DNA from 4 places in the Neptunomonas phycophila genome. Region 3 is predicted to be linked to each of the others. Evidence: predicted binding sites of a transcription regulator. Region 3 holds the regulator's gene; each other region holds the start of a gene.
The links. Region 3 encodes sigma-54, which starts transcription at its own class of promoters, with help from an activator protein. Its sites were predicted from a motif close to TGGCACNNNNNTTGCTNT; they were not measured.
Positions count from the first base shown of each region.

Region 1 (3,827 bases), 2.1 Mb from region 3:
TACTCAAGTGCTAGTGCACCTGTGGCGGCGCTGTTTGCGATTATGACAAAGGTGGGGATATACAGTATTTGGCGAATCCATACAGTTGTATTTGGACACCATGCCGGTGAGCTTGCCAACCTAATCCAGCCTTGGCTGTGGCCGGCTGCAATCTTAACGATATCCGCGGGTACTTTGGGCGCGTTGGCAAGCCAATCCTTACGCCAGTTAGTGTCTAATTTGGTGATCGTGTCTGTTGGCACTATGTTAAGTGCGGTAGCCATTAATACTGTGCAAGCCACCACGGCAGGGCTTTATTACTTGATACATTCAACGTTGGTTACCGGGGCGCTCTTTTTACTGGCTGATGCAATTGCCGAACAGCGTGGTAAAGCGTCTGACCGGTTTGTTCGTGCTCGACGAATGACCAGCTCGCTGCCTTTAGGCATAGCATTTGCCATCGGCATTTTATCCATGACCGGCCTACCACCGTTTTCCGGGTTTGTGGGTAAGGTATTAGTGCTACAATCCAGTGTGGGCGCAGCTCAAATGGCATGGGTATGGGGTGCTGTTTTAATCGCTAGTTTGATGAGTGTTATTGCCGCATCACGGGGCGGATCAACCTTATTTTGGCGTATTAGCAGCGAGACCAATGAGAAAAAAATAATCGCGAAACCCAAGCTGTTTGCCATCTACTTTTTACTATCTGCTTCTCCGTTGTTAGTGATTTTTGGTGGTCAAGTCTCTGACTTTACCTCGCAAGCCGCGTTACAGTTATACCAATTGGGCGTTCAGCCTGAGTTATTGTTACCCACTACACCATCATTAGGGAGTCCTGAGTAAATGCTACGACGTATATTCCCTATGCCGACTCACAGCTTAGTGCTGTTTATTGTATGGCTGTTGCTTAACCAATCGATAGCGCCGGGACATCTACTGTTGGCGTTAATTTTTGCGCTCCTGATTCCGATTCTAGTGGGAGGTATGCAAGCTGAGCAGCCGCACATTAGGCGTCCTATTAAAGCCGTTATATATTTTCTGCGAGTTTTGGTTGATATCATCGTTGCGAACATCGAGGTAACGGTGCAGCTCATGCGTCCGGTTAAGTATTTACAGCCGGCATTTGTCGCGATTCCGCTGGAGCTAACAGGAGATTTTCCTATTACTGTTTTGGCAAGCACCATTTCGTTAACGCCGGGTACCTTGTCAGCTGAGGTTTCAGAAGATAAGCAGTGGTTATATGTGCATGCGTTGCATATGAAAGATGAAACCACCCTGGTGCGTGAAATTAAGAAACGTTATGAAGCGCCGCTTTTGGAGATATTCGGATGCTAGAAATTAGCTTGATGATCGCCACTGCAATGGTCATGGTGTCCTTAGTGCTTAATGTATGGCGGCTGTTTCGTGGGCCAGATAAGCCTGATCGAATATTGGCGCTGGATACTATGTATATCAACAGTATTGCGCTGATTTTATTGTTTGGTTTGTTTATGGGTACCGCCATTTATTTTGAAGCGGCGCTGATGATTGCAATGCTGGGCTTTGTAAGCACAGCGGCTTTGTGCAAGTACTTATTGCGCGGCGACATAATTGAATAAGGGTAGTGTGTTATGCCATTTTGGGTAGAGTTGATAGGCTCAATTTTAATACTGTTAGGTGGTTTCTTTGTGCTAATGGGCTCTATAGGTTTGGTGAAAATGCCAGATTTCTATATGCGATTGCATACACCGACTAAAGCGACCACGTTAGGGATGGGGGCTATATTGATAGCCTCTATGATATTGGTGAGCGTCAATCAAAATGGGTTAAGTGCGCATGAATTGCTTATTAGCATTTTCTTGTTCATTACCGCACCGGTTACAGCCATGATGATGGCCAAAACGGGTTTGCATTACCACCTTAAAATCCACAAGGGTACGCTTAACCGCGATCTGGCGGACATCGCTAAGCAGCGCCAGCCGCCCAATCACTGATTAATTGCGCACCAATGTGGACTTGAGGGTCAGTATTGGTGCGCTTTCTGTTCAATAACAGTGCTCTGCGTTCAGGTGACTGCTCAATAAATATCGGCCCAGCTTTCATCTAAGTCGCTTCTCCTCCGAAATAAGGCGCTTATCGTGTGCCTCATCCCTTCTTGATAAAGAGAAAAGTTATAAAGCGCTAACTGGTATATTCTTTGCTTTTCTGGTCTAGTTAACGATAGATAGTTGACGAGTCGATCAGGATTAGAGGAGGTACCGAAAGCGATGGAACTTACCCCGCGCGAGAAAGATAAACTCTTGTTATTTACCGCAGCCTTGTTGGCAGAGCGCCGCAAAGATCGAGGCTTAAAGCTCAATTACCCTGAGTCGATTGCTTATATTAGTGCCGCTATTCTTGAAGGTGCACGTGATGGAAAAACCGTTGCCGAGCTGATGGATTATGGCCGTACTTTATTAACGGTTGATGATGTCATGGATGGTATAGCCGAGATGATCCATGAAGTGCAAGTTGAGGCCACTTTTCCAGACGGTACTAAGCTAGTCACTGTTCATGATCCCATTGTGTAGGAGACCATTATGATTCCGGGCGAAATGATTACACAAGCGGGCGATATAACCTTAAATGCAGGACGTGACACGGTAACGATTAGCGTCGCAAACACGGGTGATCGACCTATTCAGATTGGCTCACACTACCACTTTTATGAAGCCAATAACGCTTTGCGATTTGAGCGCGATAAAACGCGTGGTTTTCGTTTAAATATAGCCGCTGGCACCGCGGTGCGGTTTGAACCAGGGCAAAGTCGAACCGTTGAGCTGGTCGCGTATGCGGGTGACCGCAAAGTGTTTGGCTTCCAAGGCAAAATAATGGGCACCCTGTAAGGAGATTCGGATGGCAACTATTTCACGACGCGCCTATGCAGAGATGTTTGGCCCAACCACGGGTGACCGCGTTCGACTAGCGGACACCGAGCTATTTTTAGAAGTAGAGCGGGATTACACCACCTACGGCGATGAAGTTAAATTTGGCGGTGGCAAAGTTATCCGTGATGGCCAAGGTCAAGGCCAAGCACTGAGTGCAGAGACGGTTGATCTCGTCATCACTAATGCCCTGATTTTAGATCACTGGGGTATTGTAAAAGCAGACATCGGCATTAAAGCCGGTCGTATTGCGGCCATAGGTAAAGCCGGTAACCCTGATGTGCAGCCTAATGTAAATATTATTATTGGCCCTGGCACCGAAGTGTTGGCTGGGGAAGGCTCCATTGTTACAGCCGGTGGTATTGATGCGCATATTCATTTTATCTGCCCGCAACAAATAGATGATGCACTCATGTCGGGCGTAACCACCATGATTGGCGGGGGTACTGGCCCAGCAACAGGTACAAATGCGACAACCTGTACACCAGGGCCTTGGAATATTCATCGTATGCTGCAAGCGGTGGATAACTTGCCGATGAATATAGGTTTCTTAGGTAAAGGTAATGCGAGCCAGCCTGAAGCTCTGCGTGAGCAGGTAGAAGCGGGTGTAATGGGCTTAAAACTGCATGAGGACTGGGGAACGACTCCGGCGTCCATTGATTGCTGCTTGTCCGTTGCTGAAGAGATGGATATTCAGGTCGCCATCCACACTGACACTCTAAATGAGTCCGGTTTTGTAGAAGACACGCTAGCAGCGATAGGTGATAGGGTTATTCATACGTACCATACAGAAGGGGCCGGAGGCGGGCATGCGCCTGATATTATTAAGGCGGCAGGCCTTTCTAATGTATTGCCTTCATCGACCAACCCAACACGTCCTTATACGATCAACACCGTTGATGAACATTTGGATATGTTGATGGTATGCCATCACCTCGATCCTAG
Region 1 covers NZ_MRCI01000001.1:309,446-313,272, forward strand. The annotation lists gene BS617_RS01385 (monovalent cation/H+ antiporter subunit D) at 1-822, shown strand, start outside; gene BS617_RS01390 (Na+/H+ antiporter subunit E) at 823-1,314, shown strand; gene BS617_RS01395 (K+/H+ antiporter subunit F) at 1,308-1,577, shown strand; gene BS617_RS01400 (Na+/H+ antiporter subunit G) at 1,590-1,952, shown strand; gene ureA (urease subunit gamma) at 2,226-2,528, shown strand; gene BS617_RS01410 (urease subunit beta) at 2,538-2,843, shown strand; gene ureC (urease subunit alpha) at 2,854-3,827, shown strand, end outside.
Region 1: a site for sigma-54 is predicted at 2,145-2,162, ahead of ureA (urease subunit gamma). Genes of this name have one in related genera too.

Region 2 (3,827 bases), 350 kb from region 3:
CCATACCCCAAGCGTAAGGATTGTAAGTTTGAAAAGCGCCAGTTAATGCTTGCACGCGGGGAAAAATAATTACGCTGAAAATCATCACGTTCTATTATCGCGCCGCCATTAACTGTCCAGCGTCCTCCTATAGGTAGCTGAAAATTACTGAACGCCCGCAAGGTCGTTGCCGAAACATCATCTTCAAGGAAAACAGAATTTCCGAAAGTTTCGTAACGCCCCCCAATACCAACCACATACTGTAAGCCTGAATCCTGTATACCACTGAGCTGCCATTCTAGATCAGTTTTAGCGGTAGTAAATGTATGCGTCCCCATTAACAACGTCTGATCTGGTGAAGCAAATAACGCTTCAAATTGATCAGGCGTGATACCAAACACTTCTGAGAGCGGCAAACTTTCTACCAAGTCATCATTTTTGGAGTAATTGTGATAAAAATTCAGTTTTGTTTCATACCGGCTATTGAGCTTGTTCGCCCATGAAATATGCGCACTTGCTGCATTAACATCACGATCACGCTTTGGATAGAACTGGTTATGCTCAATGCCCGTATCACCTTCAGCCAGTGCAAGATACAGTGATAAATCTTGATCGGGACTTAACATAGGGTCTAATTGGATGCTGAGGTTATTAAAACGTCGATCATCAGGGTAATGATCAAAGCCATTATCTTGATGATGCCAAGCACTTAAGCGATAGTTTAACAAATCACCCAGTTGATTCGTTTTAATGAAAACTTCCCGCTCACCACGATCCCCCACACGCACTTGCGTTTCGAAGCGACTATCGAGTGCTATTGGACGGGTAATAATATTGATAGCCGCTGAAAAAGAGTTACTGCCATAAGCCGATGAGGAAGGCCCGCGTACAACCTCTATGCGATCAATATCATTAATATGAACGCCTAAAATATCCCAATCAACGGTAGATAACGTCGGCATGTACGTTGAACGCCCATTTACCAGCACTTGTAAGCGGCTGGTCATCTCCCAACCACCGCCATGATAAGTCGATGCAAACGTACGACCGTCAGCACGAACAGACTGAAAGCCCGGTACTAACCTAAAAAGATCAGCGATATCGGTAAAACCAGACGCCTCAATAATCTCGCGGTCTAATACAGTTACAGCCGAAGGTGCTTTAAGAATCGATTGATTTAAGCGGCTGGCACTAATAACGACAGGTAAGTCGGCATCAAAACTATCGTTTAATAACGGTGTGTCATTCGTTAAGGCGACTAAAGGCTTTGCCAATACGACAACAGGGCTGAACATCAGCAGGTACAACCAGCACAAAAGCGTTGGGGGTTTCGTTATCATGACTCTCCTTTGTCAACCGGCTTACAGAGAGGCTGCACTGCAAATACGTTAAATAAGCCCTTGTCGGGTGGCTTCGTAGATTGCCTCTGCCTTGTTGCTAACGGATAACTTTTTATAAATGTTTTTCACGTGGGCGTTAACCGTATGGAAGGATACGTCCAACATCCCTCCAATCTCTTTTGCGGTATAGCCCTTGCTTACTAGCACTAAAATTTCCTGCTCACGAACACTCAGGTGTGAGCAATTGATCAAGCTTTGCGGCTCAGGCAAGCTCAACTCAGACAATAAGTAACGAGCAATACTCGGGCTTATTGGCGCTCCGCCTTCCACCATTTGCTGAATAGCGTTATTGATTTCTATAAAGTCGTCGTCTTTTAACAGGTAGCCAGAGGCACCCGCTTTGAGGGCATTGATCACGTGCTCTTCATCACCAAAAATAGTGATGACGACGGCCAGTTCGGTTTTTACCTCTGGCTCTCGTAGCATACGTATTAAATCAAGACCGTTACCATCAGGGAGATCTAAGTCGGTTAAGAGAATATCGGGAGAGGTGTGTTGCAAAAAGAACGCAGCCGCTTTAAAAAAGCCAACCGATCCTACCAGACGGAATTGGCCGCCTTCGTTAATCGCTTTTTCTAGCCGCTCACGAGTCGCGTCATCGTCTTCAACAATTAAAACACTCAATTTCATGTGATTTCATCCTTGTCACTAGTCTACTTATAACAAGTGATTGACAAAGGTGACAATGACTAATAATAGGCATTGAGGTTTTCAAACTGTATGGTTGGACTAACCCAAGGTCTAGAACGGTACAAAAAATAGGGCTAAGCCCCCCTCAATACGGACGCCAAAAGCGTACTAATTTGGTGCGCGCACACATTTAGCGCATCAACTTTTTATAAAATCACAGCAATCCCTTTCGATCCAACTAACTAATAAAAAACAAAATCAATAAAAATCAGCAACTTAATAAAAAAACCGTAGATGGCATAAATTATGCTTTTAACAAAATAATACCGAGTCTACATTATCGGTTTTAGGAGCAATGGCAATGGCGCCCTTTCAGATATTCGTATCTGTAGGCGCCTTTTTTTTTGGGTAAATTATATGACTTCGTCGATCGTAAAAACTACGTGTCCTTATTGCGGTGTTGGCTGCGGTGTAGATGCCAAGCTAGAAAACGGCAACTTAATAGCCGTTAGCGGCACAACAGATCACCCTGCTAATCACGGTAAGTTATGTGTGAAGGGCTCGTCACTGCATGAAACAGTGGATCACGAAGGTCGTATGCTAACGCCCATGCTACACGGGCAACCTACCGATTGGGATACCTCACTGGCCTATGTCAGTGACAAAATAAAAGCCATTGTTGCGGAGCACGGCCCAGATGCGTTCGCATTTTATGTGTCAGGACAAATCCTGACAGAGGATTATTACGTCGCTAATAAGCTCATTAAAGGCTTTATTGGCACGGCTAATATCGACACGAACTCTCGCCTGTGCATGGCGTCAGCTGTTGTTGCTCACAAGCGCGCTTTTGGAACAGATACCGTACCTGGTAATTATGATGACCTTAACCATGCTGACGTTGTCATCCTAACAGGCTCCAATTTAGCGTGGGCACACCCCATTGTTTATCAGCGTTTGGCCAACGCCAAAAAGCAAAACCCGTCTTTACAAGTGGTCGTTATTGACCCACGTAAAACAGCCAGTTGTGATATTGCCGATTTACACTTACCGCTAAAGCCCGGTAGTGATGCTTTTTTATTCAACGGCCTAGCGCACCACCTAATAGCGCACAACAAATTAGATGATAGTTTTTTAGCCAACCACTGCAATGGACTGGAGGCGATTCAACAGGCCGTCATAGACCAAACCTCGCAGCAGACGGCTCAAGATTGTGATTTAACTGAAGATCAAATTAATCACTTTTATTCACTATTTGCGAACAATGAACGGGTTGTTACCTTGTTTTCTCAAGGCATTAACCAATCGTCCAGTGGGGTTGATAAAGGCAACGCAATTATCAACTGTCATTTATTGACCGGAAAAATAGGTAAACCTGGAGCGGCTCCCTTTTCTATTACCGGCCAACCCAATGCGATGGGCGGGCGTGAAGTCGGAGGGTTAGCTAACCAGTTAGCGGCGCATATGGATTTCAAAAAACCCGAGCACATTGACCGTGTGGCTCGATTTTGGAATGCCACTAACATGGCCAAAAATGAGGGTTTAAAAGCCGTAGACATGTTCGATGCCGTTGCCGATGGTCGTATCAAAGCCATTTGGATTATGGCTACTAATCCGGTGGTATCTATGCCAGATGCCGACCGAATTAAAGCGGCATTACAATCATGTGATCTTGTTATCGTGTCTGACTCGCAAGCTATGACAGACACCTCTCAATATGCCGATGCATGCTTCCCTGCTACTACATGGGCCGAAAAAGACGGAACGGTAACCAACTCCGAACGCTTTATTTCCCGGCAACGGGGTTATTTACTTCCCCCT
Region 2 covers NZ_MRCI01000001.1:2,044,617-2,048,443, forward strand. The annotation lists gene BS617_RS09255 (TonB-dependent receptor plug domain-containing protein) at 1-1,319, opposite strand, end outside; gene BS617_RS09260 (response regulator) at 1,368-2,009, opposite strand; gene BS617_RS09265 (nitrate reductase) at 2,427-3,827, shown strand, end outside.
Region 2: a site for sigma-54 is predicted at 2,305-2,322, ahead of BS617_RS09265 (nitrate reductase). Genes of this name have one in related genera too.

Region 3 (3,827 bases):
TTGGAATAAGCGCGTCGCTGTAGCCAATAGGTTTTCATTGCTGTCGGCTTTTCGAAGGGCGACACGGCATTCATCTTGGCTAAAGACTTCTGCTAATTTTGCTAAAGTGCCGAGGTGCTCATCACATGCCGCTTCAGGGACTAGCAAAAAGAACAGTAAATCTACAGGACGGCTGTCGATAGCATCAAAATCGATAGGCTCTGCTAAGTGAATCAGCGCTCCTATCGGTGCTTCGATACCCGCTAATCGGCAATGGGGTATAGCAACCCCTTCACCGATGCCGGTACTGCCCAGCCTTTCTCTGCCAATTAGGCCGGTGAAGATAAGTTCGTGTGTGACTTCTTCACCGACTGATTCAGCAATGAGTTTGCTTGCCATTTCTAGCACGCGCTTTTTGCTGCCGCCCTCTACTGCTTGTAGAGTGCGGCTAGGTGTTAACAGAGAAATTATGGGCATATGACTTCAATTAGTTATTAGAAGGTTATTTATGGCTCTTGAGCTTTTCTTTATGTTTGATGATTTGACGGTCTAGCTTATCCGTCAGGGCATCAATGGCCGCATACATATCCGGCTGCTCACTGGTTGCAAATATTTCGCCTCCAGCAATATGCATGTCAGCTTCGGCAATTTGCCGCTGTTTATCAACACTCAAGGTCACTTGTACGTTAGTGATGTTATCGAAATGGCGTTCTAGCTTGTCAAACTTAGTGTGTACATACTCGGACAGTGCTTCAGTCAGTTCTACATGGTGACCTGTGATATTGATCTGCATAGATTGTCTCCTTAGCACGACTCTTCAGTCGTATGCGTATCGTTATTAAACCAGACGCTTGCGTTCATTAGAAGGAGCGATTCCCATCGCTTCGCGATATTTGGCGATCGTCCTTCGAGCGACCTGGATTCCTTCTTCATCGAGAAGTTGAGCAATTTTACTATCACTTAAAGGTTTAGCAGGGTTTTCGGCAGCTATCAGTTTTTTTATGACCGCTCGTATGGCTGTTGATGAGGCTGCGCCACCATCGCTGGTGTTGACATGGCTTGAAAAGAAGTACTTTAGCTCAAATATTCCGCGAGGTGTGTGCATGAATTTTTGTGTCGTCACACGTGAGATAGTGGATTCGTGCATCTCAACTGCTTCGGCAATGTCATGTAACACCATGGGCTTCATAGCTTCTTCACCATGCTCAAGAAAATCTACTTGCCTTTCGATAATTTGACTTGAAACTTTTAGCAGAGTTTCATTTCGGCTGAGTAGACTCTTAATAAACCAGCGTGCTTCCTGTAAATGGTTTTTTAAATAGGTGTTATCCGCGCTGGAGTCCGCTCGGCGAATCAAATCAGCATACTGAGTGTTGATCCGTAAATTAGGTGAAGCTTCAGAATTCAAGCGCACGGTCCAAACACCTTTGAGCTTTTCCACAAAAACATCTGGAATCACATATTCAGCTTTTGAAGGTGAAATCATTGCTCCCGGCTGCGGGTTTAGCGTTTGAATGAGTTCAATAATAGCCTGTAATTGTGGTTCTTTGATGCGTAGCTTGCGCATCAATTGTTTGTAATCATGGTTACCCAGTAAGTGGATATAATGTTGGCACAAGTTCAATGTTTGCGCTAACAAAGGAGGCGGCTCAGGTAATTGTTTTAATTGTATGCACAGGCATTCACCTAAGTCGCGGGCCGCTACACCGGGCGGATCAAACTGCTGTACGCGATGCAATACGGCTTCGAACTCTTCCAGTTCTGCTTCTTGGAAGCGTTCTGGTTCTTGGCGTTTAAAGTCTTCAAGCAGCTCTTCAATGTTAAGGCGTAAATAGCCTTCGTTGTCGATCGCATCGATAATGGCTTCAGCAACTAAACGGTCGTCTGCGGACATCCTTGTTAGGTTAAGTTGCCATAGCAAATGGTCTTGGAGACTCTCCTCGGCACTATCATTCGATTCAAAAAAGCTGTCATCGTCACGATTACTTGTGCTCGATGTGTTGCTGCTAGTTTGGTAAGTGTCGTCCCAAGATGAATCGGTTGATAACTCACTGGGGATGTCATCGTTCCACTTGTCGTCAAAAGAGTCGGGTTCTTGGTCGTCAGATTGTGTCGATTCTTGTGTTGTTTGCGCCGTGTATTCCGATGGGGTTTGATCTGAATTGCTAGGCTGCTCGCTCTGTGTAGAGTTGTCCTGCGGAGCCGCATTGTCTTCACTGTCTTCATTAGTTTCCAGCATGGGATTGCTGTCTAATGCAGATTGAATCTCCTGCTGTAGATCAAGTGTCGATAATTGCAGTAAGCGAATTGCTTGCTGTAATTGTGGGGTCATCGTGAGATGTTGCCCCATTTTTAACTGTAATGACTGCTTCATAAATTACAAGTAGACTCCAGAAAACACGAGGTGTTGCTTATAGTCGAAACGATTCGCCGAGGTAAGCAGCACGAACTTTTTCATTTGCCAGTATATCGCTTGGCTCGCCTTCAGCTAGGATAACACCTTCACTGACTATGTAGGCTTTCTCACAAATGTCTAGTGTTTCTCTGACATTGTGGTCCGTTATTAAGACTCCAATACCTTTTGATTGTAGGTGTTTTATCGTCTTTTTAATATCATTTACAGAGATTGGGTCAACCCCTGCAAAGGGTTCGTCTAACAAAATAAAAGCGGGCTCGGAGGCTAGGGCACGCGCTATTTCGACTCGGCGTCGTTCTCCACCAGACAAGCTCATACCTAGACTATTTCGTATGTGCGTAATGTGAAACTCTTCTAACAACTCTTCCATTTTGGCTTTTTGTTGATCAACTGATAGCTCTTTTCGCATTTCTAAAATGCCAAGTAAGTTATCTTCAACACTGAGCTTTCGAAAAATAGATGCTTCTTGAGGTAAGTAACCAATTCCTTTGCGTGCGCGTTGGTGCATAGCCAAAGGGGTAATCGTTTCTTCGTTGATAGCTATTGAGCCGTTATCAGCTTTGACCAAGCCCACAATCATGTAAAAGCAGGTAGTTTTACCGGCACCATTGGGACCCAGAAGTCCTACGATTTCACCGCTATTGACCGAGAGGGATACATCGCGAACGACATTACGTTTTTTGTATGATTTTGCTAAGTTGCGAGCGTGTAAAGTGCTATCCGGCGTCATCATATTATTTCGCTTTTGGTTGGATAATCATTTGTACGCGCTGTCCTGAGTTGCCTTCACCGCTATAGGCATTAACGAGAGACTTTTCCATCTGATAAACAATGCGTTCGCCGCTGAATTGGTTCTTGTCTTGTTCTACGCGAGCGTTGCCGGTGATCGTGATGGTTTGTTTATCAACTTGATACTCTAAACGTTGACCAAACGCGTCGGTAATAGCTTGGTTTGCTGATGCTTGTTGGCTAAAGCTTGCTGGGCTACCCGTGGCGACAATGCGGTTTACGTCATTATTTTTCTGATAAAGGTTAACCTTAGCGGCTTTTATTTTCATAGTACCCTGGGTAATAAGCACGTTGCCCGTATAGGTAGTAATTCCGCTATTTTCATCAATCTGAGCGCTATTAGCGGCGATATGGATAGGCTTCTTGCGGTCGTCAGGTAACGCAAAGGCAAGCTGGGTAGCGAATAGGCATGTGCAAGCCAACAGGGATAGTTGTTTAAGGTTCGACATAAAAAGTGCCTTTTACGTCCGATAGTAAATCGGAGGTCCGCGAATTAATGTTGATCGTCATGCCAGTTGCTGTCGTTTCAAACTGTTGGTTTGTTATTTTGACGGGTAGGTCTGTGCTCGCGATACCACTGCGGCGGTCAAAATTTAACGACGACGTGGTTAGTAAACTGGCATCGGGCATGTTGGGATTATGC
Region 3 covers NZ_MRCI01000001.1:2,397,711-2,401,537, reverse strand. The annotation lists gene ptsN (PTS IIA-like nitrogen regulatory protein PtsN) at 1-456, opposite strand, end outside; gene hpf (ribosome hibernation promoting factor) at 482-772, opposite strand; gene BS617_RS10900 (RNA polymerase factor sigma-54) at 818-2,353, opposite strand; gene lptB (LPS export ABC transporter ATP-binding protein) at 2,391-3,128, opposite strand; gene lptA (lipopolysaccharide transport periplasmic protein LptA) at 3,130-3,633, opposite strand; gene lptC (LPS export ABC transporter periplasmic protein LptC) at 3,620-3,827, opposite strand, start outside.

Region 4 (3,827 bases), 1.9 Mb from region 3:
TACTGGCATCGACAACGGTATAACCTAATGTTTGAGCATGCTCCCGCTGCCCAGGCTCAATCCACGTTGCTGCTAAACCAAATGCGGGATCCTTTACTTCAACACCTTTCAACGAACCAAACACTTGTCCCGGATTAATCGCTAAATCACGGTCTGGAAAAATATCAGCTTCGCCTGCCACAACGCCCATCAAAGTGATGCGATAAGCTCCAGGCATCAGATCCAAGTTATCGCGAATGTGAACAGAAGGTACTAAAAAACCTAAATCTTGCGACAGCTTTTTGCGCACGCCTTTTATGCGATTAAGTAGTTGTCCACCCTGTAGCTTATCCACCATTGGGATCAAGCGATAACCTACTTCAAGCCCCACCATATCCACGGGCATTACATCTGACCAGTCCAGATCCTTGGCATCATCAGGCGATTCGGAGGCTTTCGGTTCTGATTTCATCTGCTGTTCGACTTCGGCTTTTACGCGCGCCCGCTCTTTTTGGCGAATCAGGAACCAAGCAGCTCCGCCACAAGCCGCCGCTAATGATAGAAAAGCGACATGCGGCATACCCGGAACCAAACCCATAATCATCATAATAGCGGCCGTTACTATCAAAGCACGAGGTGAACCAAACATCTGACTAATGATTTGCGTACCCATATCATTAGACGAGTTTTGACGCGTCACCATGATGGCGGCAGCCGTGGAGAGTAAAAGCGAAGGAATTTGAGCGACCAAGCCATCACCAATCGTCAACAGCGAGTAATATTCAACAGCGACATCAAAACTTAAGTCATGCTGGATTAAGCCTATTAGCAAGCCGCCTAAAATGTTAATAACCAGAATTAAAATACCTGCGACAGCATCGCCCCGCACAAACTTAGAAGCACCATCCATAGCCCCATAAAAGTCGGCCTCTTGCGTTACATCCTGACGCCGCTGTTTGGCATCTTCTTGATTAATGAGCCCAGCATTCAAATCAGCATCAATCGCCATCTGTTTACCCGGCATAGCATCCAACGTAAAACGCGCACTCACCTCTGAGATACGCCCTGCACCTTTGGTAACAACGACAAAGTTAATAATGACCAGGATAAGAAAGACAACAATACCTACGACATAGTTACCACCGATAACCACAGAGCCAAAGGCTTCGATTACTTTACCGGCAGCGTCGCCCCCTTCATGGCCGTACATGAGTACTACACGTGTCGATGCCACGTTCAGGGCTAGTCGCATTAAAGTAGATAAAAGCAAGATCGTCGGAAAAACTGCAAAATCGAGCGGTCTAAGTGAGTAGACACTGACTAAAAGCACAACGATGGATAATGCAATATTGAATGTGAACAAAACATCCAATAAAAAGGCAGGCATAGGCAGCATGACCATCGCCAAGATGACCAACAAAAACAGCGGTATGCCTAAGTTTCCTTGGCTCAGCCCCCGCATATTTTGCATAACTGCTGTTCTATCCAACCCAACCTCTCGTCAAAAAAATGACACAACAAACACAATAACGTCAAAAAAACATCACAAATACTAAGATTTGCTACTTATCAACAAATAGCTGACATCAACCCAGAATAATTGCAATTTTTGTGCCGTTAATACAACACTATAGCGTCAATATTAGAACAGTTTGCGGATTACGCGAATGTAAAACAGATAGCGATAGGTCGGCGTTACGTAGAGGGAGTTTCTGTACGCAACTCAGGAGGGATAATGAGCTCACGATCAGCGGGACGTACAGGTTTTTCTCCCTCACGCTTCTGGTAGCGCTTGAGCTGGAAGACATAAGCCAATACTTGCGCGACAGCTTTATACAAGCCAGCTGGTATTTCCTGATCCAGTTCTGTATTGAAATAAATAGCTCGCGCCAACGCTGGGGACTCAAGAATAGGTACTTGATATTCATTACCGATTTCTCGGATTTTTAACGCGACAAAATCAGCGCCTTTTGCAACAACAACCGGAGCATTTCGATGATCCGCCATGTATTTAAGCGCTACAGAAAAATGTGTCGGGTTGGTAATAATCACATCCGCTTCGGGAACTTCCTTCATCATCTGACGCTGAGCAATCTCTCGCTGCATCTGACGAATCCGCCCCTTAACCTCTGGCTTACCTTCCGTATTTTTCATTTCATCTTTGACCTCTTGTAAGGTCATTTTTAGCTTTTTGCTGTAATCATGTAACTGAAAAGGAACATCAATAGCTGAGATAATAATCAGGCTAGCGCTCATAATTAAAAAAGCCCAAGCCACCATATCAGTCGCGTGCAATATGGCGGTTCGTATATCTTGCGCACCTAAGCCGTACAATTCCGGTTGCAGCGTCATTAGCACAAATACAGCAAAGGCCATGACGACCAAGAACTTACCAATCGCCTTAATCAGCTCAACTAATGCTTTAACTGAAAACATCCGCTTAATCCCCGCGCCCGGATTAAGCCGACTCAACTTAGGCTGAATAGATTGCCCACTAAAGTTCCAACCACCCAATGCAATGGGAGCGAGCAATGCCGCGGCCAGCACAAAGGCCATAAACCCAGCAACCGATATAGCACCCTCATAAACCGAGGCCGCCAGTTGAATAATCATCATTTGGGGATCAAAAGCCTGCTCGCGGCTAAGCTCAAAGCCTGACATCATCATGCCCGCAATGTGACTAGCGGTGTAGCTACCAAACATCAACATAGCGGCCGCCGCTGCCATAAGCAAAGCGGTAGAGTTCAGTTCCCGCGATCGCGGAATGTCGCCTTTTTCGCGCGCATCCCGCAATCGCTTGGGGGTGGGCTCTTCGGTTTTTTCCTGACCTGTCTCTTCTGCCACGTTATTGCTCCAAGAGGCTCTGAATAACCGCTAACGCATGGTCAGCAATCACTTCAAACTGCCCCAAAAACCCTGACAAGCTCATCCATGTAATGACCAGCCCAAGCGTCATGGTTAATGGAAAACCAATTGCAAAAATATTTAGCTGCGGTGCTGCTTTTGTCATTATGCCAAACGCTAAATTAATAACCAGCAACGAGGTCACCGCAGGTAAAGACATCAACAAAGCAGCAGAGAATAGCCAAGTGCCTGCGGTGGCGATATCCATTAAGCGCAGAGAACTAAAATTTAACACCGCCGCAGGCAGTATTTCAAAGCTCGTCGCGATCACATTAAATATAATGAGATGCCCATCCATTGCCAAAAAAAGCAACGTTACCAGCATAAGGTAAAACTGCCCAAGCACCACCACGGACACACCATTCGCGGGATCTGTCATAGACGCGAAGCCCAAGCCCATTTGGTTAGCAATCAGCTGCCCACCTACAGCGAATACTTGGAAAAAGATATGCAAGGAAAAACCTAACGCCGACCCAACCAGTACCTGCTGTGCAATCAATAAATAGGTATCGATAGAGAGGCCATTTAATACGGGCGGCTGCGGCAGTACTGGGACTAAAACGGCCGTCATTACAATGGCCAACCCTAAACGGACTCGCATAGGCACTAGTTGGGTACCTATCATAGGCATAGCCATTAAGAATGAAGCAATACGAAAAAAAGGGATAAAGAAGGCTGATACCCAGTTTTCAATGTTCAGCTGGGCCAAGTCGATCATGGTGAACCAATAAGAACCGGTATCATGGCAAATATTTGATTAAACTGATCACTCAAACGCGTCACAATCCAAGGCCCCATAGCCATAACGATCATTAAAATCACTAACAAACGCGGTAAGAAGCTCAGCGTTTGTTCGTTGATTTGTGTCGCTGCCTGAAAAACAGCAATAGCCAAACCCACCAACAAACTGGGCAGCACAATCACACACACCAACTCAACGACAA
Region 4 covers NZ_MRCI01000001.1:480,838-484,664, reverse strand. The annotation lists gene flhA (flagellar biosynthesis protein FlhA) at 1-1,450, opposite strand, end outside; gene flhB (flagellar biosynthesis protein FlhB) at 1,675-2,823, opposite strand; gene fliR (flagellar biosynthetic protein FliR) at 2,825-3,601, opposite strand; gene fliQ (flagellar biosynthesis protein FliQ) at 3,598-3,827, opposite strand, start outside.
Region 4: a site for sigma-54 is predicted at 1,579-1,596, ahead of flhA (flagellar biosynthesis protein FlhA). Genes of this name have one in related genera too.